4 regions of the Cetobacterium sp. ZWU0022 genome follow, and region 2 is predicted to be linked to each of the others. Evidence: riboswitches for the same ligand, from Rfam matches in the RefSeq annotation. Region 2 holds a riboswitch; each other region holds the start of a gene.
What was found. Region 2 has a riboswitch for cobalamin ahead of L988_RS05445 (TonB-dependent receptor). Riboswitches for the same ligand answer to the same signal wherever they lie in the genome.

Region 1: linked by a shared signal. The riboswitch ahead of L988_RS06505 (sirohydrochlorin cobaltochelatase) and the one ahead of L988_RS05445 (TonB-dependent receptor) in region 2 are both predicted to bind cobalamin.
Region 3: linked by a shared signal. The riboswitch ahead of L988_RS06755 (sirohydrochlorin cobaltochelatase) and the one ahead of L988_RS05445 (TonB-dependent receptor) in region 2 are both predicted to bind cobalamin.
Region 4: linked by a shared signal. The riboswitch ahead of L988_RS09570 (cobyric acid synthase) and the one ahead of L988_RS05445 (TonB-dependent receptor) in region 2 are both predicted to bind cobalamin.

The regions. Positions count from the first base shown of each region.
Region 1 covers NZ_JRJZ01000082.1:17,936-23,673, forward strand. The annotation lists gene L988_RS06485 (DUF11 domain-containing protein) at 1-1,057, shown strand, start outside; gene L988_RS06490 (hypothetical protein) at 1,127-1,591, shown strand; gene L988_RS06495 (DUF4402 domain-containing protein) at 1,666-2,151, opposite strand; cyclic di-GMP riboswitch class I at 2,194-2,269, opposite strand; gene L988_RS06500 (ATP synthase subunit I) at 2,429-2,686, shown strand; cobalamin riboswitch at 2,770-2,952, shown strand; gene L988_RS06505 (sirohydrochlorin cobaltochelatase) at 3,010-3,927, shown strand; partial or broken gene msrA (peptide-methionine (S)-S-oxide reductase MsrA) at 4,004-4,507, shown strand; gene L988_RS06515 (ABC transporter permease) at 4,571-5,738, opposite strand, start outside.
Region 2 covers NZ_JRJZ01000057.1:2,478-8,215, forward strand. The annotation lists gene L988_RS05435 (DMT family transporter) at 1-803, shown strand, start outside; gene L988_RS05440 (hypothetical protein) at 817-1,404, opposite strand; gene L988_RS05445 (TonB-dependent receptor) at 1,364-3,334, opposite strand; cobalamin riboswitch at 3,341-3,531, opposite strand; gene L988_RS05450 (NlpC/P60 family protein) at 3,604-4,071, opposite strand; gene L988_RS05455 (META domain-containing protein) at 4,058-4,444, opposite strand; gene L988_RS05460 (hypothetical protein) at 4,487-5,738, opposite strand, start outside.
Region 3 covers NZ_JRJZ01000083.1:20,721-26,458, reverse strand. The annotation lists gene L988_RS06760 (ABC transporter ATP-binding protein) at 1-1,342, opposite strand, end outside; cobalamin riboswitch at 1,497-1,673, shown strand; gene L988_RS06755 (sirohydrochlorin cobaltochelatase) at 1,794-2,636, shown strand; gene L988_RS06750 (ABC transporter substrate-binding protein) at 2,685-3,542, shown strand; gene L988_RS06745 (iron ABC transporter permease) at 3,575-4,570, shown strand; gene L988_RS06740 (ABC transporter ATP-binding protein) at 4,575-5,324, shown strand; gene L988_RS13270 (M23 family metallopeptidase) at 5,455-5,738, shown strand, end outside.
Region 4 covers NZ_JRJZ01000117.1:103,488-109,225, forward strand. The annotation lists gene cobD (threonine-phosphate decarboxylase CobD) at 1-7, opposite strand, end outside; gene cbiB (adenosylcobinamide-phosphate synthase CbiB) at 25-972, opposite strand; gene L988_RS09570 (cobyric acid synthase) at 969-2,456, opposite strand; cobalamin riboswitch at 2,584-2,761, opposite strand; gene L988_RS09575 (YMGG-like glycine zipper-containing protein) at 2,917-3,255, opposite strand; gene L988_RS13695 (hypothetical protein) at 3,281-3,439, opposite strand; gene L988_RS09580 (flavin reductase family protein) at 3,594-4,271, shown strand; gene L988_RS09585 (MATE family efflux transporter) at 4,344-5,699, shown strand; gene L988_RS09590 (calcium/sodium antiporter) at 5,713-5,738, shown strand, end outside.

The DNA of each region.
Region 1 (5,738 bases), on a different contig from region 2:
AGCAGATTACAAATTATTTGATAAAACATCTGTGTATATGAGGCATGAATTAGTTTCAGAGCTTAGTGATTTCTATTACTTAGAGGGAGAGGAAGAGGGAAATAGAACAGTATTCGGAGTAAAAACAAACTATTTAGAGACAGAGATATATTCAGAGTATCGAGAGGAGAATGATGATGAATCCGTGATTCCTGAGTTTGCATACGGACTTAAGAGAAAATTTAATCTGATGGAAAATTTAGAGATATTTGGAACTTTTGAAAGAGTTAGTGCTCTAAGTAGTGAGGAAAATAGTGAAACAAATCTAACTGTTGGTTATGATTATGAGGATATAAATTTCGGAAGAATGAGAGGAGAGTTTGAATTTGAAATAGAAGATAAATCTTCATTTTTGAATAAGCTTAGTTATGGAAAACAATTCAGTAAAAGTACATATTTTATAGCTAAAAATAGATATTATATTGAAGGAGATGAAGAAGAGAATAGATTTTTAATTGGATTAGCTTATAGAGATGCAAAAGATAATTCATACCATTCTCTTAATAAGTATGAGTTTAACTATTCGAAAAATATTGTAGATGAAAATTATAAAAAATATACACATATAATAAGAAGTGCTCATAACTTTCAAAGTAAAATAAACAGTGAAAAAAATATAACGCTAGCTGCGAAAAGCAGTAATATAAAATATGATGGAACAGAAAGTAGTTATAGAAGCTATTTACTTGCAGGAGGAATAAGTTATGATCTTTTTGACAACTGGACAGCTGGAATTAATTTGGCAACTTTATTTGATAGTGAAAAAAATATAGATTATGGTTTAGGATTCGAACTAGGTTATATATTTAAAAGTAATTTATGGTTATCTTTAGGATATAATTTTGTTGGTTTTAGGGATAAAGATTTTGATCCAAATGGAGAATTAGCTCAAGGATTGTTTCTAAGATTTAGAATGAATATAGGAGATATGTTTGATAGATTTAAAGAAAATGGAAAGAAAGAACCTCCAGAGAAAGTAGAGATAGTAGATGTGTATAATTTACCTAAAGAAAAATAATAAAGGTTATTTATTTTATGAAAATGTGATATACTATTAATCTGAGAAAATGTTATGGAGGAATTTCCAATGAATGAGATATTAGTAAAAATTTCAAAAAAATATATGATGGCTTTAGAAAAACAAAGTCCTGAGGATAAAGAGAGTAATATAATATACGGAAAGATATTAAATATATTAGAGAAAAATCCTGAATTAAATCTTTTTGGTCTTTTAGAAGAGTTAAACAAAGGAAAGAAGTTTTATGAGAAGAACAAAGTCAGAAATCGTAGAGATAGATTAACAAATCTAGATATTATGATAAAAAATGCAAATACAATTGTAGATAATCTTTTAGAAGAAGATGAAGAGAGTCTAAGAAGAATAGAGAGAAGCTTAAATAGAAGTGATATTTATAGAGATAGAATGGCTATGAATATTTTATTAGCAGAGTTTCCATCACACGAGTTACACGAGGTTTATTATACAATAAAAAATGATCAATGTAAGAAGTTTTTATTAGAAGTTGTAAGCGAAATAAGAGCTGAAAGATAAAAATAAGACATCCTTTGTAATAGTAATTATACTGTTATGAAGGATGTCTTTTATTGTGAATTTGATTATGACAATTAATTATAACGAGCTTTTAAAGTGAAATTCCCTGAATATATTCCCGGAGCTTGGTCACGACTTACATCAGTCGAAGCAGCAATATTCAGAATCTGTTTTCCTGAATCAGATAATTCAATAACATCATTTCCAGGAGTAATCCATTCACCAGGTTTATTTATTTGAGTACAATTAAATAAAATTGTGAAACTATTATTCCCATTTTTTAAAGGAACTCTAAAACTATCTCCTTCAGATTTTACACCTTCAAAAGTTATTCTAACTTTCGAATTAGATTCTCCTTGAAGCGAGAAACTAGAAAAAGCTTGATTGAAAGTTCCAGGTAAAATATCGCCGAACTCTAGATCTTTATCAGCTTTTACTGTTAGCGGTTTTAAAACCTTAGCATTAATCTGCATTATTGCTTGATTAGACTGTCCTTCATTTGATAAAAGATTTAGAGACACCACCCCAAATAAAGTGCTTAACATTAAAATTTTTCTCATTAATTCCCTCCTAATAAAAACAAAAAAACCAGCTACACTATAAAGTGTAGCTGGTTGTCATTTAAAAGACCCTGTAGCTTTGCGTCATAAGGTTTCCCTTATTTTGCCAAAATATAAAGACTGTATTAAAATAATATAACAAAAAATAAAAAAAGTCAAATACTTTTATTGTATATTTTAAAATGTAGATTAATTGCAAGGAAAGTTGTTTATTTTACAGTAAATAAAAATATGGAATTAATGGTGTAAATTCTTTAAATATAAGGAGATGAGTAGGATGGTTATTGCATTTGTAGGTGGGATTGTTTTAGGGTTTTTATTTTTTTATAGTCTAGATTTTGGAGTAAATGAAAGTAAAAGATTTAAAAATCCGTCATTATTTATATTTATCACATCTCTAGTGAGAATTATTATTCTTTTAGGGGGTTTTTATTTCTTGGCACAAAATAATGGTTATAACTTTTTTGCAGCATTAATCGGAGCTTTAGTGTCTAGAATATATATTGTATATTTTTATAAGAATAAAAGAAAATAGATATTTAAATATCAACATAATATATATATAGCTCACGGAGTATTCTTTTTTTATAGAATGATTGAAAAAAATACAATGTAATGATAATATACCTCTGTAATGGTTCGAAAGATTAAAAGGGAATTGAGTGAAAAGCTTAAACGGTCCCGCCACTGTAAAGAGGATGAAAATAGGTTAATCCACTGAATTTTTATTTTAAAATTTGGGAAGGAATATGAGTAAAGTGAATCTGAGTCAGGAGACCTGCCATTATAATCTGCGAGGACGGAGAAGAGTTTAAGCTCTTCTCTCAAATTTAAAATTATATTTGGGAGGTTATTTTTATGAAAAAATTATTATTATCACTATTTTGTTTGTCATCAGCATTAATTCTAGCTCATGGTGAAGAAGCTTTTGAGGACTCAAATTTTTATACAGGGGGAAAAAGTGCTATAATTATGACACATTTTGGAACTACACATAAAGACACGAGAGCTAAAACAATCGATAGAATCAATCAAAAAGCAATTAAGGCTTTTGAAGGAAAAGCTGATGTTTTTGAGGCTTATACTTCGAGAATTGTTGCTAAAAGAGTAGAGGCTAACGAGGGAATAAAGAAGTATAATCCGAGTGAAGTTTTGACTTCATTAAAAAAACAAGGGTATAAAAATGTTATTATACAACCAACAAATATAATAGATGGTGTGGAAATGGAGTCAATAAAAAGAGAGGTTTTACTTCATTCAAAAGATTTTAATAATTTGAGAATAGGGGATGCACTTCTAACAGATCCACATCATTATGAAGACGCAATAAAGGCGATAATGAAAATAGCAGCACCTCTAGGGAAAAGAGAAGGAGTAGTTTTAGTAGGACATGGAACATATAATTCTGCTACTTCAGCTTATGCAATGTTTGACTATATGGCAAAAGATATGAATGAACCAATTTATGTGGGAACAGTTGAAGGATATCCAACTTTTGAAACTGTTGTGAGACAATTGAAAAAAGCTGGAAAGAAAGAAGTTGTCTTAATGCCTATGATGTTTGTAGCTGGAGATCATGCAAAAAATGATATAGCTGGAGATTGGAAAGAAAACTTAGAGAAAGAGGGATTCAAAGTAAAAGTAAAATTAACTCCTTTAGGAGAGATTCCTGAAATTCAAGATATGTTTGTAGGGAATGCAAAATTTTTAGAAAAGCATAGAAGTATTGATATTATAGAAAAAAAAGCTGGATATGCAAAAAGTAAAGATATTTAGTATTAAAATTAACAAATTTTGTATATAATGTAGATGAGGTGATTTTATGAAAATTAAAAATATCGATTCAAACTTAAATATTCATGAGATTTATTTAGCCGGAGGATGTTTTTGGGGAGTAGAGGCTTATATGAAAAAAATATCTGGAGTGATAGATGTTGTTTCAGGTTATGCTAATGGTTCTACAGAAAATCCAAGCTATGAAGATGTTATATACAGACATACAGGTCATGCCGAAACAGTAAAAGTGATTTATGATAGAAATATTATAGATTTACCTCTACTTTTGAAATATTATTTTAGAATTATTGATCCAACTAGTTTAAACAAACAGGGTAATGATAGAGGAACACAGTATCGAACAGGGATTTATTATACTGATTTAAATGATAAATCAATAATTGATAAGGAGATATTAATTCTACAGCAAAGTTATTCTGAAAAAATTCAAATTGAGATAAAAGTTTTGGAAAATTTTTATTTGGCAGAAGAATATCATCAAAATTATTTAAAGAAAAATCCAAATGGTTATTGTCATATTGATTTAGAAAATTTTGAATCTATTTTAGTTGATAAAAAATAAAAAAATAAAAAGATAAAACCCCGTTTTAGTTTTTAACTATACGGGGTTTATTTTTTTAAGTTATTCAGCTCTTAAAGCATCTATAGGATTAAGTTGCGAAGCCTTTTTAGCTGGTGTGACTCCGAAGATAACTCCGATGAATGTTGAAACTCCGAGTGCTAATGATATTGAAAATATCGAAAATACTGGAGGGATATTTACAAAGTATCCAATTATAAGAGCTAACGAAACTCCAATAACTACACCTACAACTCCACCGATTCCTGTTAAAATAACAGACTCCATTAAAAATTGAATTAGTATATCTTTGTTTGTAGCACCAATTGCTTTTCTTATTCCGATCTCCTTTGTTCTTTCAATAACACTAACTAACATTATATTCATAACTCCGATTCCACCAACAAAAAGTGAGATACCAGCAACAAAAGTTATAAATAGATTTAAAGTACTTAGAATTTTATCAAATGAAGCAGCAGCATTACTCATAGTTTCAACTTGATATAGTCCTTTAACTCCGCTAATATCCTCTAAAACTTTATTAGCAGCACTCATATCAGTAGCTAACTCTTCAGGGTTTTTAGATTCTACAATTATAGAGTTGTATCCTCCTGTAGATAGATTATAAACTTTATCATATGTGTTAAGTGGGGTTCTCATAAATCTAGGGATTCTTTGTCCACCCATAACTTTCACAAGTTCTTCTAATGGATTTTTAAAAACTCCAACAATTTTATAAGTGATAGGGCTATTTTTTCTTCCAATAGCAAAAGACATCTCATTTCCAACAGCATTTTCTGAACTACCAAAAAGACTTTTAGCGGTAAGATTATCTATCACTAAGATTTTCTCACCTTTTTCATATTCAAATGGAAGAAAAGCTCTACCGTAAAGATATTCAGCTTTGTCAATTTTCTCATAGTCTGGAGTAGTTGCAGTGAGCTGTATCATCTCACGTCTACGCCCCACTTCAATAAAAACTCTAGTACTTATATTTGCACTTACATTTTTAAAAAGATTAGTTGATTTTAAACTTTCTATTATCTCTGGTTCTAAAAGATATTTCCATCTAAACTCTTCATCATCTTTATCAACTGAGATTGTAAATTTTCCATATCCGCCCTCTTTTAAATCTCCAGTTATATTTTGTTGTCCACCTTTTCCAATAGCAGACATTGTTATAACAGAAGAGATTCCGATTATAATTCCGAGCATAGTTAAAAATGATCTG
Region 2 (5,738 bases):
TGGCCTTAATGGGAGCTACAGTTAAATTTATTGGTAGTGATATCTCTACTTTCGAAAAACTTTTCTTCAGAAATCTCGTAGGAGTCGTTATGTTGCTCTTTTCTATGAAAGGTCAAAATATAAATATCTGGGGTAGTAGCAATAAAAGTAGATTATTTATGATTTTTAGATGTGCAACTGGCTTAACAGGAGCTGTTCTAAATTTTTACTGTATTAACAAACTTTATTTAGCTGATTCAGCTTTATTAAATAAACTTTCACCATTCTTTGTTGCTATTTTTGCAACTTTATTTTTAAAAGAAAAATTAGAAAGACATCAAATTCCTATACTTATTGTCGTTCTATTCGGAGCATTATTAGTTATAAAGCCTAAATTCAGTTTTGAAATGTTACCAGCTTTAGCCGGATTTTTATCCGCTATTTTTGCAGGTGGGGCATATACACTAGTAAGATATCTAAGAACTATGGAAGAACCTTCTACTTTGGTTTTATGGTTTTCCGCATTTTCAATGATCGGTATGATTCCGCCAATGCTTATTCAAGGATTTATAGTCCCAAACAGGATACAACTACTTTATCTTATTCTAACAGGTATTTTCGCTACAATCGGACAGATTGGCTTAGCTTATGCTTATAAATATGCTTTAGCTAGTGAAGTATCTATATATCAATATTTAAGTATTATATTCTCTGCTATAATTGGGTTTATGGTTTGGCAGGAGATTCCAGATATTTTCAGTATGATAGGTGGTCTTATAATTATTGGTGCTGCATTATTTAATTATAAATTATCAAAAAAGTGATTGCAAATTGCAATCACTTTTTTAATTCATCTATTATGCTACTCAATTTTATATTTTGACCTTTTTTATACTCCTGATATTCAGGTATCGCTTTATCATCTATAAAACAATATTCTTTCTCATCCAAAGAAAACTTTTTCAAAATTTTATCATAAATGCAAACCTCTTCTTTTTCAATTCTTATTACAGTTGATTTCCCTTTTTTACACGGTTCAAGAGGAGAACAAGTTTTAAAACAATCACTCTTTTCATATATTTTATAAGAAATATATCTACAGCATATAGGTCTAAAATCATATATCAAACAACTTTTACTCTCTTTATCATGAAAATAACATGCCTTATCCTCTAATTTATTCCTTAAAATTTTCTCTTTAACAATATCATTAGAACTAATAAAGTTTAATATCTCTGCTTTTTCTTTTAAAGATATCAAAGAATAATCCCAATTACAACAACCACAACTATTACTCGTCTGATTACAAACTCTTTCACCGTTTAATTTTACAATTTTTTCTTTAGCTTCCTTTAAAATATTTCTCAGCCTCTTCATAACTACCTTAGAATTTATAAGTCGCTTCCAACGTATAAATTCTTCCATCCCCTCTATTATATTGTCTTGTATCATCCCAATATCCCACATATGTTGCATATTTTTCATCAAACAAATTATTAACTCTTCCAGTTAATGTAAGAGATTCTAAAGGTTTATAAGACAATGAAATATCAACAGTTGCATAATCTCCTTGATCCTTTTTTCTGATATTTGTAGGATCATCCGAGTCAAAATATCTTCCATAGTAAATTACATCTGCGTTTCCAACTATTTTAGGTGTAAATTCATATCTTGCACCAAATCCCAATTTCCAATTAGGAATAAAAGGAACCTCTTTATCTTTTAAACTATCAAATTTAGAATCTTTTATTTTGTGATATATATATGTTATTGATGTATTTAAAGTAAGCTTTTCAAAATAATGTTCTGCAAAAATTTCTACACCGTATCTCTCAGTATCTCCAATATTATAATATGGGAAATTCGAATACTCCTCACCACTATAATAGATTTCATCTCTTGTCATCTTATAGAATGTTGACAAACTTATATATGTATCATTTATATAATCTTTCACACCAAACTCTATTGTATCTTGTGTTTGTGGGTTTAATTTTTCAGCATTTACTGTATAACGCATCTCTGATATTAACGGAGTTCTAAAATCTCTAGATAATTTTCCATAAACAACGCCTGATTCATTATAGGAATATCTCGTTTCCAAAGTGTAAGAATAGTCATTATACTTTGTCTTATTTTTAGTATCCCACTTCTCTTCTGGAATAGGTGATCTATTTCTAAAATAATAGTTATACTCTGCAGTATTGTATCTAACACCTTGTAAAAATGTAAATTTACCTCTTTTATTTTCATTCATTAAGAATATTCCATAACTATCTTTTGTTGAATCATCTAATTTTTTCTCTTTCTGGGGAGTCGCAATCTCTTTAGTTAAATCAGTTCCTAACATAAAATAATCACTCTCTGTATAATTATGTTTCACTTGAACTTTTCCATATATTTTCTCTTGATCATCTTCATGCTTTATTTCCCCCTTTTTAGGGTTGTGTGTTTCAAATTTCTTTTCATAAAAACCTAAATAAGAGTATAGTTGAGTTTTTTTACTCAAATCATATCTATATCCTAAGTAATAATCATTGCTATGTGATTCACCTCTTGAAATATTCCCCGGATTTCTACTATCATTTTCATAAATATCCTCTGGTACATCACCATCTTTAGCATATTTTTTTTCATCTCTTGTATATCTAAAGTCAATCTCTCCATCATTTAAATTATATTTTGTACTTAGCACAAAGTTCTTTCTTTTACTAAATATATCTCCATATTCATCGCCTCTTTTATCACTTCTTTGTAAGCTAGAGTTATATCCAATACTTGTTGCAATTTTTTCTGTCATTTTTGTATTCACACCAACACCAAATTTATTAGATTCATGACTTGATACAGATCCTGATATATGCCCTGAATAATTTTTCCCCTCTGAAAATGAATCAATTTTTTTTAATCTAATATTTACAATTCCTCCAATAGCTCCATCACCGTATAAAATCCCTCCACCGCCAGGAACAACTTCTACTCTTTCAATATTTGCTATTGGAATATTTGTTATCTGATCTCCTTTTATAGGTACTCCATCCAATGTTACTATGGTATTTTTTTCTGCATGAACAGGACTCCCTGCTCCACGCACATCAAATCTAATACTATCATAATAATGTGATACAATAACTCCAGGTGCCATCCTTACAATATCCACAAGATTTTGAGCCCCTTTTTCAACTATCTCTTCACTTGTTATAACTGTTATATTCGCTCCTGTTTCTTTGATATTGGTTTCAAAATTATCTGTGGTTATAACACTTTCTTCCAGTTTTATAATCCTCTCATCTAACTTTGAATAAGCCAAAGTTGTGTAAGTCAAAAGACTTAGCACCATGATTTTTCTATTCATTTTTCCTCCCTCGAAGTATCATCTTAAAAGTATCCTGACTCATTTCACCCTACTCGCACCTCTTCCCAAGTTACCTCAGTGAGCTTTTGTGCTTTCGTCAATTTTACAGTGGCGGGGCCGTAGTGGAATTTAACCACACTTCCATATTAAGATGTTATTTTTTAGTACTTCACATGTTAACACATCTTACTTAATATTTTCCAATATAATTTTTTTATAACAAAAACTTTATCTGTACATTTAAAATATAATAACAATTTAGGTATAATTTACAAAACCTTTCTAACTTGCCACAAATGCTTACTCCAATAATCATCAACCTCAGAGATAATCACCCCTCTAGAGGTTGATGCATGTAAAAATCTATTATTTCCTAAATAAACACCTACATGACGTATTTTTTTTCTACCAATTTTAAAAAATAACAAATCTCCAACTTCCCAGTGAGTTCTATTTTTTATTTTTTTCCCTTCTAAGGACATCTTTTCAGTTGTCCTAGGTAAACTAACTTCAAACTTCTGTTTATATAAGTGTTGCATAAGAGCTGAGCAATCTACTCCTGATTTAGTAGTTCCACCTAATCTATATTTAGTCCCCTTCCAATTGTTGTAAAAGCCTGAAATTTTAACTACTCTAACCTGTCTTTCTTTTTCACTAATTTTAGCTGATGAGCACCCTGTCAACAAGAGTAAAAACAAAATCATTATATTTATTAATATTTTTTTATTTCTTAACAAAATTTAATTCCACTCCACTTTTTGTAACTATTCGAATTCCATTTTCTGTTATTCTAACCTCTTGTGCTTCTTTTAAGTTTTTTAAATACCCTTGCTCTTGTAACATTAAATTTTCTGGTCCCATCATTCTAGTTGTACCTATTTCCCCCACAGAAATTTTATCTCCATCTATTTTATAAGTTGCAAAATATCTATTCACTCCAGAATTACCTACTATTTTTTCCTTCTGAAAAAAAACATCAATCTGACTTTCTTCAATTACATTCTCTAAACTGTAAGTATTATCGAGAACTTTTGATAACACATCTACCTTTTTAGCAAAACATCCTCCCATTAAAAAAATCGCAAACAAAACTAATACCAATTTCTTCATAATTTCACACCTCACCTTTTTTATTTAATAATATTTTATAAACTAATTTTCTATATAAAACTTTAAACGAACACTCTCTATAATATTTTCATTTTTATCAAAAATTTTATAATTAATTTCCGACCCTTGAATTAAATGATTTAACTTATCAATACAAATAGAAGCTCTTCCATTTTCAATTTTCATTCTTCCAAAATCTAAATCTATCTCTTCACTTTCTCCAAACTCATCTATCTCTTCTTCTATATCATTTACTTTTATTTTAAGACCACTATATTTTCCAGACAATACTCCCGTTTCCTCTAATAAATAATACCCTTGAACCTCTCTAAAATCATCAATATATATTTTTTGCCCAGGTATATACCATTTATCTAAGGCTATCGTCTTTGAAACTTCATTTTTCATAGCTAATATAAAAACTTTATCAATCAAAACCTTTTTTACTCTATTGTAACTAAGACTTAATACCTCTCCCTCAATTCTATAATTCATATTTAAATCCAAGTTTTGAGGCAACTCTAACCCTATATAAATCTCTTTCGTATCATTAAATATATCATCATTTAACTGCTCGATATAAATATTAGGATATACCTCTTTTAAAGGAACAATTCTAACATTTTCTAAACTTTCTTGCTTCTCTATATTTTCCTGAACGATTTTCAATGAAGCTTCTTTAGCTAAATTCAATTTTAGTCCTTCCGAATTTACCTTGTTTTTAGTTATTTCTAGATCATAATCATTCAAACCTATCTTTTTTATAATCAAATATTTTTTACCATACTCCTGTTTCTTCAAAATCGGAGTTTTATAATCAAAATCTAAATATATTTCAGGATTAAATTCAGGCATATTAATACTTAGTTTCAAAACTTCTTTTCTATCCGAATATTGATACTCTATCTCTAGTTCATATTTACCTTTTACCAAGTTCCACTGATCTACCATAAGTTCCATTTTTTGCCGATTCAAATTTTTCCATCTCAGATTTATAGTAAGTCCACCCAACTCTATATTTTCAACTGTAAAACTATACTGCTCCCACTCCACATTTTTTTGAAGTAAAACATTTCCATCTTTTTTTATAATAACTCTTTCCAAATCTTTTCCTATCGTTAAATTCTTCCCCACTATATCAACGCTTGAAAAATATCCCACTGTATTTGGATAAGTTGCTACTGGTACATCTGATAAAATCAAATAGTGCCCCTTTCCTAACAATGGTTCATTAGCTTTATAATTCAATGTTAACTCCTGAGTAATTGCAAACAAATTTAAAGATATCAAAAAC
Region 3 (5,738 bases), on a different contig from region 2:
CATAGGATTTATCGATTGCAAATTTTATCTCTTCATCTGAGAAATTTTCTTTAACAAGAGTAATGTTTTCAATCATGCTTCCATTGATTATATAATCACTTTGATCTACAATGGCCAATTTGCTTAAATAACTTTTAAAAGTTATTTCGTTTAAAGGAATTCCATTGATTAAGATTTTACCTTCAGTTGGAATAAGAGATCTTTTTAAAAGAGAAGCAGTAGTACTTTTTCCAATTCCACTTTCACCGACTAAAGCGATTTTTTCGCCTTTATTTATTTTTAGATTAAAGTTTTTTAAAATACTGTTTTCTTCAAAAGAGAAGCTTATATCTTTAAATTCGATAGATTTAATCTGCTCGTTGAAATCAAAATTACCGTCAGGTCTATCTTTTAAATTTATAATCTCATTAAAACGATTAACTCCAGATATTCCTTTCTGATAAATATCAACTAAGCCAACCATTCTCATAATACGTAATCTAAATCGATCAACAAGCAATAAGAAAGATAGTATAATCCCCATAGTAACACCATCTTTTATATATAGATATCCACCTGCGAGTATAATTATAAGTTGGGTTATATTAGAATAGAATGTAACTCCAGAAACAATTAAACTAGATGGAATCATATTTTCCTTCTCGCTATTCAATAAAGATTGATTTTTTTCTAGAAATTTATTTTCTGCATATTTTTCTAAATGATTATCTTTTAAAAATGAGATGGTTCTTAGAGTGTCATGAAAATTAGAGGATAGTATTCCTGAGTTTTTTCGTACCAATCTATGTCCAGCTTTCATTTTTTTATTTTCTTTATATACAAAGAAAAGAGTCAATGGAAGAGGAAATAAAGTTATTAGAGATAACTTTAAATCAAAATCAATCATAATGAAAATGGATGCAATAATTGTAATAACCGAAAATATAAAGTCTTCTAATCCTCTGTGACAAAGTGTTGAAACACTATCTAAATCACTTATTACTCTAGAAATTAGATCACCACTTTGATTTTTTTTAAAAAATTCAGCAGGTTGAGATAATAATTTCTTCACAAGGTCATTTCTCATGGATTGTTTTATTTTACTTCCCATAAGTTTTCCATTAGCTTGAGAATGAACTGCAAAAGCTAGACGAAGTATATATAAAACTATTAAAATTATTGAAAACTTTAGCAGTAGATTTATATTTTTAGTTGGTAAGGCCTCATCAATTAAATTTTTTATTAAAAGAGGAGAGTAGATATCTATAGCAGTCATTGCTAGTCTTATCGAAAGAAAAAAGAGTAGTAATTTTCTTTCTTTTTTTAAATAATATAACAAAGATTTAGATGAAGTTATTTTCATAGAGTTATCTCCTTTGTGTGTTATTAATTTAATAGTAACTTTTTTTATATATAAAAGTCAATACTTTAAGATATAAATAATATAAATAATAGATGATAATGTTATAAATTTTAGATAATTTGATTGAAATTTGTACGATAAAGTGTTAATATTACATATAAAGAAGAGTAATGGTTCTATAGATTAAAAGGGAATTGAGTGTAAATCTCAAACGGTCCCGCCACTGTATAGAGGACAAAAGCAGTAATACCACTGAAATGAAAAGTTTTGGGAAGGGCTGTTAGTAGGATGAATCTAAGTCAGGAGACCTGCCATTATTAAAGATTCTGCGAGGACGGAGAAGCATAATATTGATATATTTGACTTCTCTTTAAAATTCATTGATAAAAGAGAGGTTTTTTTATTGGTGAAAAATTTGTATTACTATAAAAAATGTATATGAGGAGAGAAGATGGATTTTTATAAGGACTTAGAAAAAGGAGCGGTTGTAGTTGCTCATTTTGGAACTACACACGAGGATACTAGAGAGAAAACAATAGATGTTATAAATAAAAAGATAAAGGCTGAGTTTCCAAAATTGGATTTTTATCAAGTGTTTACTTCAAGAATAATAAATAGAATTTTAGCTAAAAGAGGAATAGAAAATTTAAATACAACTCAAATTTTAGAAAAATTACTGGTGGAGGGATATAAGCATGTAATCCTTCAGCCAACATATATAATAAATGGAACAGAGATGGAAGCATTAAAAAGAGAAGTTGAAAGTTTTACAGATAGATTTGAAGATATAAGAGTTGGAACTCCACTTTTGACATCAGTAGAAGATTACTTTCATCTTTTAGAAGTTTTAGAAGATGAGATAGGAGATTTATCGAAAAGTGAAGCTGTCGTTATGATAGGTCATGGAACGGAACATCCAGCACACTCAACATATCCTATGTTAGATTATATAGCTAGAGATTTAGAAAAACCTATTTATGTAGGAACTGTGGAGGGATATCCAGGGTTAGATAAGGTTGTTAAAGAGCTAAAGAAAGATGGAAAAGAGAAGGTTACACTTATGCCTCTTATGTTTGTTGCTGGAGATCATGCAAAAAATGATATAGCTGAAGACTGGAAAGAGGCTTTAGAAGAGAATGGGTTTGAAGTATCTTTAAACTTAAAAGGATTAGGAGAAATAGAAAGAGTTCAAAATATTTTTATTGAAAAGGCTAGAGAGTTAGAAAATATAAGACCTGAAGATATTCTTGTAAAAAAAGCTGAATATGCAAGAGGGAGAAAAGCAAGCCATTAAACTTGGAAGAGATAATCTCTTCCGTTTTTTATTCAAAGGAGAAAGAATATGAAAAAATTATTTTTATTTTTATTACTAACTACGCTTACCTTTTCAAGTGATTCTATAAGAGTTGTATCAACATCACAATTTACAACTGAGATGTTGTTGGCTATAGGAGCAGAAGATTATTTGATTGGAACATCTTTTTTAGATGATGAGATTCTTCCAGAGCTCCAACAGAAATATAATAAAATTCCTGTTTTAGCAGCAGGAGCCCCAACAAAAGAGTTATTTTATTCATTGAATCCAACTTTTTTAACAGGATGGCAATCAATAGCAACACCTAAAAATCTAGGAACTATTGAAGAATTAAAAGAAAATGGAGTAGAAGTTTTTTTTACAAAATCTCAAAAAACATCAAATATAGATGATATCTATGAGGATATTTTATATTTTGGAAAAAGATTTAATCTTGAAAAAAATGCAAATCAAGTTGTAAAAAATATGAAGTCAGAGATAGAAGAAGTGAAATCAAAAAATTTAGGAAAGAAAAAGATTAAAATATTTGCTTATGATAGTCAAGAGTCAGCACCATTTGTAATTGGAGGAAATGGAATAGGAAATACAATGATGGAAATAGCTGGAGCTGAAAATATTTTTAGAAAAAGTAGCTTTAGTTTTGGAACTGGAAGTTGGGAGAAAATATTAGATGAGAATCCCTTAGCAATAATTGTTATAGATTATGGAGATAAAAGTTATGAGTCAAAGATAGATTTCTTAAAAAATCGTTCTCCAATATCAGAGCTTGAAGCTGTAAAAAAAGATAGATTTATAAGAATACCTCTAAGTTATCTATCTTCGGGAATAAAAGTGAGTAAAGGAATTGAAAAAATTTCAGAAGGGTTGAGTGAGGAGCAAAAGTGAGAGTGCAGAGCAAAAATCTTATATTAATTTCAGTGACTTTAATATTTATTTTAGGAACTATAGCTGTTACAGTAGGAAGTGTTTCTCTATCACCATTGCATGTTTGGAAGATTATAATAAACAAAAGTTTGAATAGAGAGATTTTTTCTATCGAGTGGAAAAAGTCGACAGAGATGATTGTGTGGAATTTGAGAGTTCCAAGAGTCATATTATCTCTTTTAAGTGGTGGCGGATTGTCATTAGTTGGAATACTAATGCAAGCATTGACAAAAAACTCATTGGCAAGTCCATATATTTTGGGAATCTCCTCTGGAGCTAGTACTGGAGCTGTGATATCAATTGTTTTAGGAGGATTACTAGGAATAGGATTTTCTCCAGGGATAGGGGCTTTTATATTTGGAACACTGACAGCATTTTTAGTTTTTTATTTAGCTGGAAATGGAGGATACTCTAGTACAAAACTTGTATTAATAGGGGTAGCCGTGTCTTCGCTTTTTTCGGGAGTTACTACTTTTTTAGTTACAACAGCTAAAAATGAAGCTCAGTTGAGAGGAGCTATGTTTTGGATATCGGGAAGCTTAGCTGGTGCAAGATGGGATAGTTTGACAACTCTTTTTATTGTTCTTTTAATATCAATAGGACTTATTTCACTAAAGTATAGAGAACTAAATATTTTAATAGCTGGAGATGAGTTGGCAGAAACTTTAGGTGTGGATGTAAAAAGATTAAGGTTTTTGATAGTTATGGTGTCTACTTTTTTAACAGGATTTATAGTATCTGCAACTGGAGTAATTGGGTTTGTTGGATTGGTGATACCTCATATTTGTAGAGGTTTTGTTGGAAGCAATCATAAAAGATTAATACCGTCAGCAATTCTTTTAGGAGCAGTATTTTTGTTAGGAACAGATACATTGACAAGAGCAGTTTTTAAAACCCAAGAGATTCCTATTGGAGTAATTACTTCAATGTTAGGTGCACCATTTTTTATGAGCATGTTAAGAAAAAATAGTTATAATTTTGGAGGATAGATTTGTGATAAAAATAGAAAACCTAGACTTTAAAATAGATGAAAAAGAGATTTTGAAAAATATAAGGTTAAAAATAAAAAAAAGAGAGTTTATAGGAATTATAGGAGAAAACGGATGTGGGAAAAGTACGTTATTGAAAAATGTTTACCGTAACTATATCCCACAAAAAAATAGTGTATATTTAGACGATATAGAACTTAATGATTATTCAGTAAAAGAGTTATCAAGAAAATTATCAGTACTTAGTCAAAACCAAAAGATAAATTTTGATTTTTCTGTTAAAGAGATAGTAGAAATGGGAAGATATAATAGAAGCTCTTTATTTACTAGTAACTCGAATGAAAAAGATATTGATGATGCATTGAACCAAGTAGGAATGCTTCATTTAAAACAAGCTAGTTTTTTAACTCTTTCTGGTGGGGAGATGCAAAGGGTTTTAATAGCTAGATCAATAGCTCAGGAGAGCGAAGTTTTATTATTGGATGAACCTACAAATCATTTAGATATAAGATATCAATATCAGATTATGGATTTAGTAAAAAAATTAAATAAAACTGTAGTTGCTGTAATACACGATATAAATATTGCTAGCCGGTATTGTGATTATATTTTTGCTATGAAAGATGGAGAGATAAAGTATGAAGGAACTCCTGAAAATATTATAACTTCTGAAAAAATTAATGAGATATTTGGAATAGAGGTAGAGGTCATTAAACATCCAAAAACTCAAAAACCAATAGTTATTTTTTTGTAAAAAAATATAAAAAGTTGTATGAGTATTCGAAAAAAACACAAAAAAAATAAAAGCTAGACTTAATTTATAAAAATATGGTAAAATCTATAAAAAATTACATAGAATTATAAAAAGAAAAGAATGGTGGATTATGAAAAAAGGAAAAAAGATATTTTTAGGAATTTTAGTCTTTTTAGTAACATCAATTTTTTATAGAGAGATTACATTAAAAAATATTAAGACTAAAGAGGAAAGTATAGCAATAGAAAATAAAGAAACTCCTGAGCTTGGAGATGTAGTGCAAAATGGCAATTTGATTGTAACTATTGATTCTAAAGAGAATGAAGAAAAAGCCGACTTTGAGATTTTAAACTCTCCTGAGGCAATAGAACTACCAAGAATTTCTGAAGAAGTTTTAGCTTTAGATGATAAGGA
Region 4 (5,738 bases), on a different contig from region 2:
AATCCATGTTCTCACATCCCATCTTTATACTAATTGTATTAAACTACTAAATAAAACAACTCCCACCAAAGATGTCATAAACATAATTTTATAACATTTTTTTATATCCTCTTTTTCAAACTCTTTTATTTTATCTCCTATTGTTGGCTTCTCATAAAGCTTTCCAAAATATCTAGTCTTTCCTCCAAACTGAACCCCAATAGCTCCTGCAAAGCTTGCTTCTGGATGGCCAGAATTTGGACTCGAATGATTTTTTCTATCTCTAAAAAATATCTTTAAAGGTTTTTTCATTCCCATTCCCAAAAGAAAAGTTGCTATTGGAATAATTAAAGCTCCTGATAATCTAGCTGGTATAAGATTAAAGAGATCATCTATTTTTGCAGATGCCATTCCAAAATCAATATACTTTTCATTTTTATATCCAACCATAGAATCTAAAGTATTTATAGCTTTATATCCCATAGCTAAAGGTAATGCTAAAGAGACTCCATCAATCATTACTAAACTTCCCAAAAAAGCATAAAACATCGGTGCTATTATCCCATCCACAGAGTTCTCAGCTATAGTTTCCATTGTACTTCTCACAACTTGAACCTCATCCATTTCGCCTGTATCTCTACTTACAAGATATGATAGCTCTTTTTGAGCTCTTTCTAAATCGCCACTTTTTAAAATTTTATAAACTTTTATACCTTCAGCTCCTAAACTTTTTGTTGCTAAAGTTGTATAAAGAAAGAAAATTTCTAAGTATTCTGAGCTTTTAGCTATATAATAAGAAGCTATTGCCGTTGTAATTATAACAACTATAGCCATAATAGCTCCCCAAAATTTTTTATTTTTAAATTTATAGATATTTTTTTCTATTATATTTATATAGTTACCTATCAATCTAACTGGATGTGGAAACCAATACGGATCTCCAAACATCAAATCTAAAACATACGCTATTAAAAATTTTAATGTGAAGCTCATACCTCGCCCTCCAAAATCTTATAAATAGCTTTCATGTCTATATTCTCTCTAAATATTTCTTCTAATTTATCTAGTTCACGAAGTCTATATTCATCAAAATCCATCTCAGACTCTTTTTTTTCAAGACCTTTCTTCTCTCTAATTTTATTTAAAATAAAATCAGAAAACTCAGTATTATCAAAAATTCCATGTAGATAAGTTCCAAATATATTTTCATTTACTGTTGCAATCAATCTATTATCCTCTGTACACGAAATCTCTTTTCCAGATGTAACTCCTTGATGAATCTCATATCCCTTTACAAAAATACTTCCCATACCTTCTAATAAACCACTGTTACCATTTAATACTCCGGAGTATTGAGTTGTAACTTTTTCCTTTTCCATGACAGTTTCTATATCTAAAAGACCTAACCCAGGTAGCTCCTTTATATCTCCTTCAATACCATACGGATCTAAAACTCTCTCTCCTAAAATTTGAAACCCTCCGCATATCCCCACAATAGGAATGCCTCTTCTAGAAAGCTTTATAATCTCTTGAGCGATCCCTTTCTCTTTTATATCTTTCAAATCATCTATGGTATTTTTAGACCCTGGAATTATTATTAAATCTTCATCTCCTAATTCATGAGCTGATGTAATATATTTTATATTTACATCCTCATTTATTGAAAGAGCATCTATATCTGTAAAGTTTGATATATGTTTCAATTTTATAACCGAAATATTTATCTCACCTTTTTTATTTTTTATTTTATTAAACTTCTCTGTAACACCATCCTCATCCTCTATGTCTAGTTCAAAGTATGGCATAACTCCTAAGATTGGAACTCCTGTTAGCTCCTCGATTTTACTTAACCCTGGTTTTAATATATCAACATTTCCTCTAAACTTATTTATAATCACACCTTTTACTCTAGCTCTTTCATCTGGTTCCATCAAGCAAATTGTCCCATAAATTGAAGCAAAGACTCCACCTCTATCAATGTCTGCAACTAAAATAACAGGCGCATCTATCATCTCAGCTAACCCCATATTAACTATATCATCTTGCTTTATATTTAATTCAACAGGACTACCAGCTCCCTCAACAACACATATTTCACTGTTATTTTTTATATAATCATATGCAAGCATTATATCTTTTTTTAACTCTGTTTTATAACTTCCATACTCTAATCCACCCATGTTTCCGATAGATTTTCCATTTACAATAACCTGAATTCTTCTATCGCCAGTTGGTTTTAGTAAAATAGGATTCATAGTATAGTGAGCATCCACTTCACAAGCTACAGCTTGTACAGCTTGAGCTCTTCCCATTTCATGCCCAGATTTTGTTATATAAGAGTTCAGTGCCATGTTTTGAGATTTAAAAGGTAATACCGCGTGTCCGTCTTTAAAAAATGCTCTACATAAGCCCGTTACTGTTATGCTCTTCCCTGCTCCTGAAGATGTCCCAACAACCATTATATTCTTATGTTTCATATATCTTTCTCCTAACTTTAATTGAAGTTTAGCGGAAATATAAAAGTGCGAAAGTGAATAAAATTTTTATAATTAGAATTGAATGTAAACAAATCTAAATATAAATCTGTTCACCGCAGATTTTATATTTTCTTAAAATATTGATGGCAGATATCCTGACTCAGATTCATCCTACTCTTAGGCCTTCCCATAAAATTACAGTGGCTTAGTCTAATTTCGTCCTCCTTACAGTGGCGGGACCGTGTGAGATTTTCACTCATCTTTCCTTTTAATCAACTTCTTGAACCATTAATACTATACATATTTATCATAATTATACATAATGATAATGTACAAGTCAATCATTTTTAAAATTTATCGTTTATAAACAAAACTAAAATAATGCATTTAAACCTATCTTTAGTCATTTGTGTTAGAGATTATAACAAAAAGAGCCTTCAATTGAAGGCTCTTTAATCTTTTAATACGGTTGACTATAATACGGTTTTGTATTTTGCTGATTATTATATTGGTTATTATATTGTGGCTGAGTATATTGTGGTTGTTGCTGGTAATACGGTTGCTGATTCACATCTTTTATCGTTTGAGTTTGATCCTGAACTGATCCAACTAATGCTCCTGCCGCTGCACCTATTCCGGCTCCTAAAAGTGTAGCCTTACTATCTCCACCGATAGCTTGCCCTAGCAATGCTCCCGCTCCTGCACCAACTGTTGTTGAGCCTATTGTATTAGAACCTACATTAGAGCAACCTGATAAAATTAAAACTGAAAATATTGATACAATTAATATCTTTTTCATTTCATTCACTCCTTTTAACTATCTATTACTCTTCCACTATTACAGTTTTATTAATCATAAACTTTATTAGTGAGAATAAAAAGAATGGTGAAGCCAATCCAAAAGTTATTACAACTAATAGTGTCCACCCTAATAAAAACAATAAACTATCCGCAAATCCAACATCACATCTTAATCTTTTCATTTTTTCACCTCTTTTTTATTTTTAGTATTCTATATTAATATAATGTTTCTTTTAATTTTACAAGCTTTTTTTTACTTTCAGAAACTAGACATCGAATAATTATTGATGTATAATAAAAAGATAAGATAAAACATTTAAAGAAAGAGGAATCAAAATGACTAAAGAACTATTTAAAGGAAGTGTAGTTTTAAATCCTGTTCCAGCTGTAGTTATTACATCTAAAAATAAAGATGGTAAAGAAAATGCTTTTACCGTTGCATGGACTGGTACTATCTGTACAAACCCACCTATGCTTTCAATTTCAATTAGACCTGAAAGATTATCATATGAATATATAAAAGAAACTATGGAGTTTACCGTTAATCTTCCAAATACTTTCCAAGTTAGAGAAACCGACTATTGTGGAGTTATATCTGGTAGAGATGTCGATAAAATAAAACATCTTGGTTTAACTTCAAAGCCAGGACATCATGTAAATTCACCCTATATCGAGGATTTTCCTATAAACATTGAATGTAAAGTTAAACAAATCATACCTCTAGGAACTCATGATTTATTTTTAGCTGAGGTTGTTGGATCTCATATAAATAAAAATATAATCGATGAAAAGGGAAAGATTCACTTCGAATGGGCTAACTTAATAAACTATTGCCACGGAGAGTATTTCCCAATGTCTAAAAAACCTATTGGACAATTTGGATTCTCAGTAGCTAAAAACCCTCTTTTAATAGAGAAATATAAACATATCAAATCTTATGTTGAATATAAAGATGAAAGAAGCGTTAGAAAACCAAAGAAAAAAATTAAAACCAAAGCAAAAAAGAAAAAATAATAATTACAAATAAAAAGAGCAGATGGGCAGCTTATAACCCATCTGCTCTTTAATTTACAAAAGGAGTGTTATATGATTCAAAAATTTAAATTTGAAAAAAGCTTTATCAAAATGTTAATGGCTCTAGCCATTCCAATCATTTTACAAAGTTTGATTACGGCATCATTAAACTTATTAGACAACATCATGGTTGGAAAACTCGGAGAAAGCGAAATTGCTGCTGTTGGATTATCCAATCAATTTTATATGATTTTCTTCTACTCAGTTGCTGGAGTTGGTATGGGTGCCTCTATCTTTATGTCACAACTTTGGGGAAAAAAGGATATTAAAAAAATTCATGAATTTTTAGATTTATCTCTTCTTATTTCCGTTGTTGTATCTATATTTTTTGCAAGTATCGCCATACTATTTCCAGAAAACATAATACATATTTTCTTAAAGGATCCAGTAGTTACACAACTTGGTGTCAGTTATCTTAGAACCGTTGCAGTAAGTTATATTTTATCATCGATAACATTAGCATTTTCAATGGCTCTTAGAAGTACTGCACAAACAAAACTACCTATGTATGGAAGTATTGTTGGAATTATATTCAATGGAATTTTAAACTATCTATTTATATTTGGAAAATTCGGTGCGCCTAGACTCGGTGTTACAGGAGCTGCTCTTGGAACTACAATATCTAGAACTATGGAGCTAGCATTTATTCTATTTGCAATATATAAATTTGATAATGTAATCGCTACAAAATTCAACAGTTACAAAAATCTTTCAATACAAAAATTTAAAGAATTTTTCAAGATAGCATCTCCTGTTATCTTCAACGATATCATGTGGATTCTAGGAATCTCTACATTCTCTATTGCATATGCTCAACTTGGAGTAAATGCAACCGCTACTATGCAAATAGCAATTACAATAAATAATATGTTCAACATATTTGGAATAGGTATTGGAGCTGCATCAGCAATTATCATTGGAAATAAAATTGGAGCCGGTGAAAAACAGGAAGCGTATAATCTTTCTAGAAAAATATCTCAATTCGGGGTCCTTCTTGGAATCTTTATAGGTTTCGTTTTCTATTTTATCTCTCCATCTATTGTTGGGATATTTAAAATAACTCCAGAAACTGCTAAAAATGTAAATGTTGTATTAAAAACCATGGCCTTCTTTATTCCTGCAAGATTTTATGCTATTATACAAGTAATAGGTACTTTAAGAGGAGGAGGAGATGTTGTTTATGCAATCGCGGTTGAAATGATCGGAATTTGGTTTATAGGCATTCCTTTAGCTTTTGCTGCAATACACTTTATCCCTGGATTATCTATAACAACACTTTACTTCATAATCTGTTTAGAAGAGATTGTTAAATGTGCGATGTCATATCCTCGTGTAACTTCATATAAATGGATTAAAAGTTTAGTTTAATTTAGGAGGACTCATGTTATCATTACTTATTTTACTTGT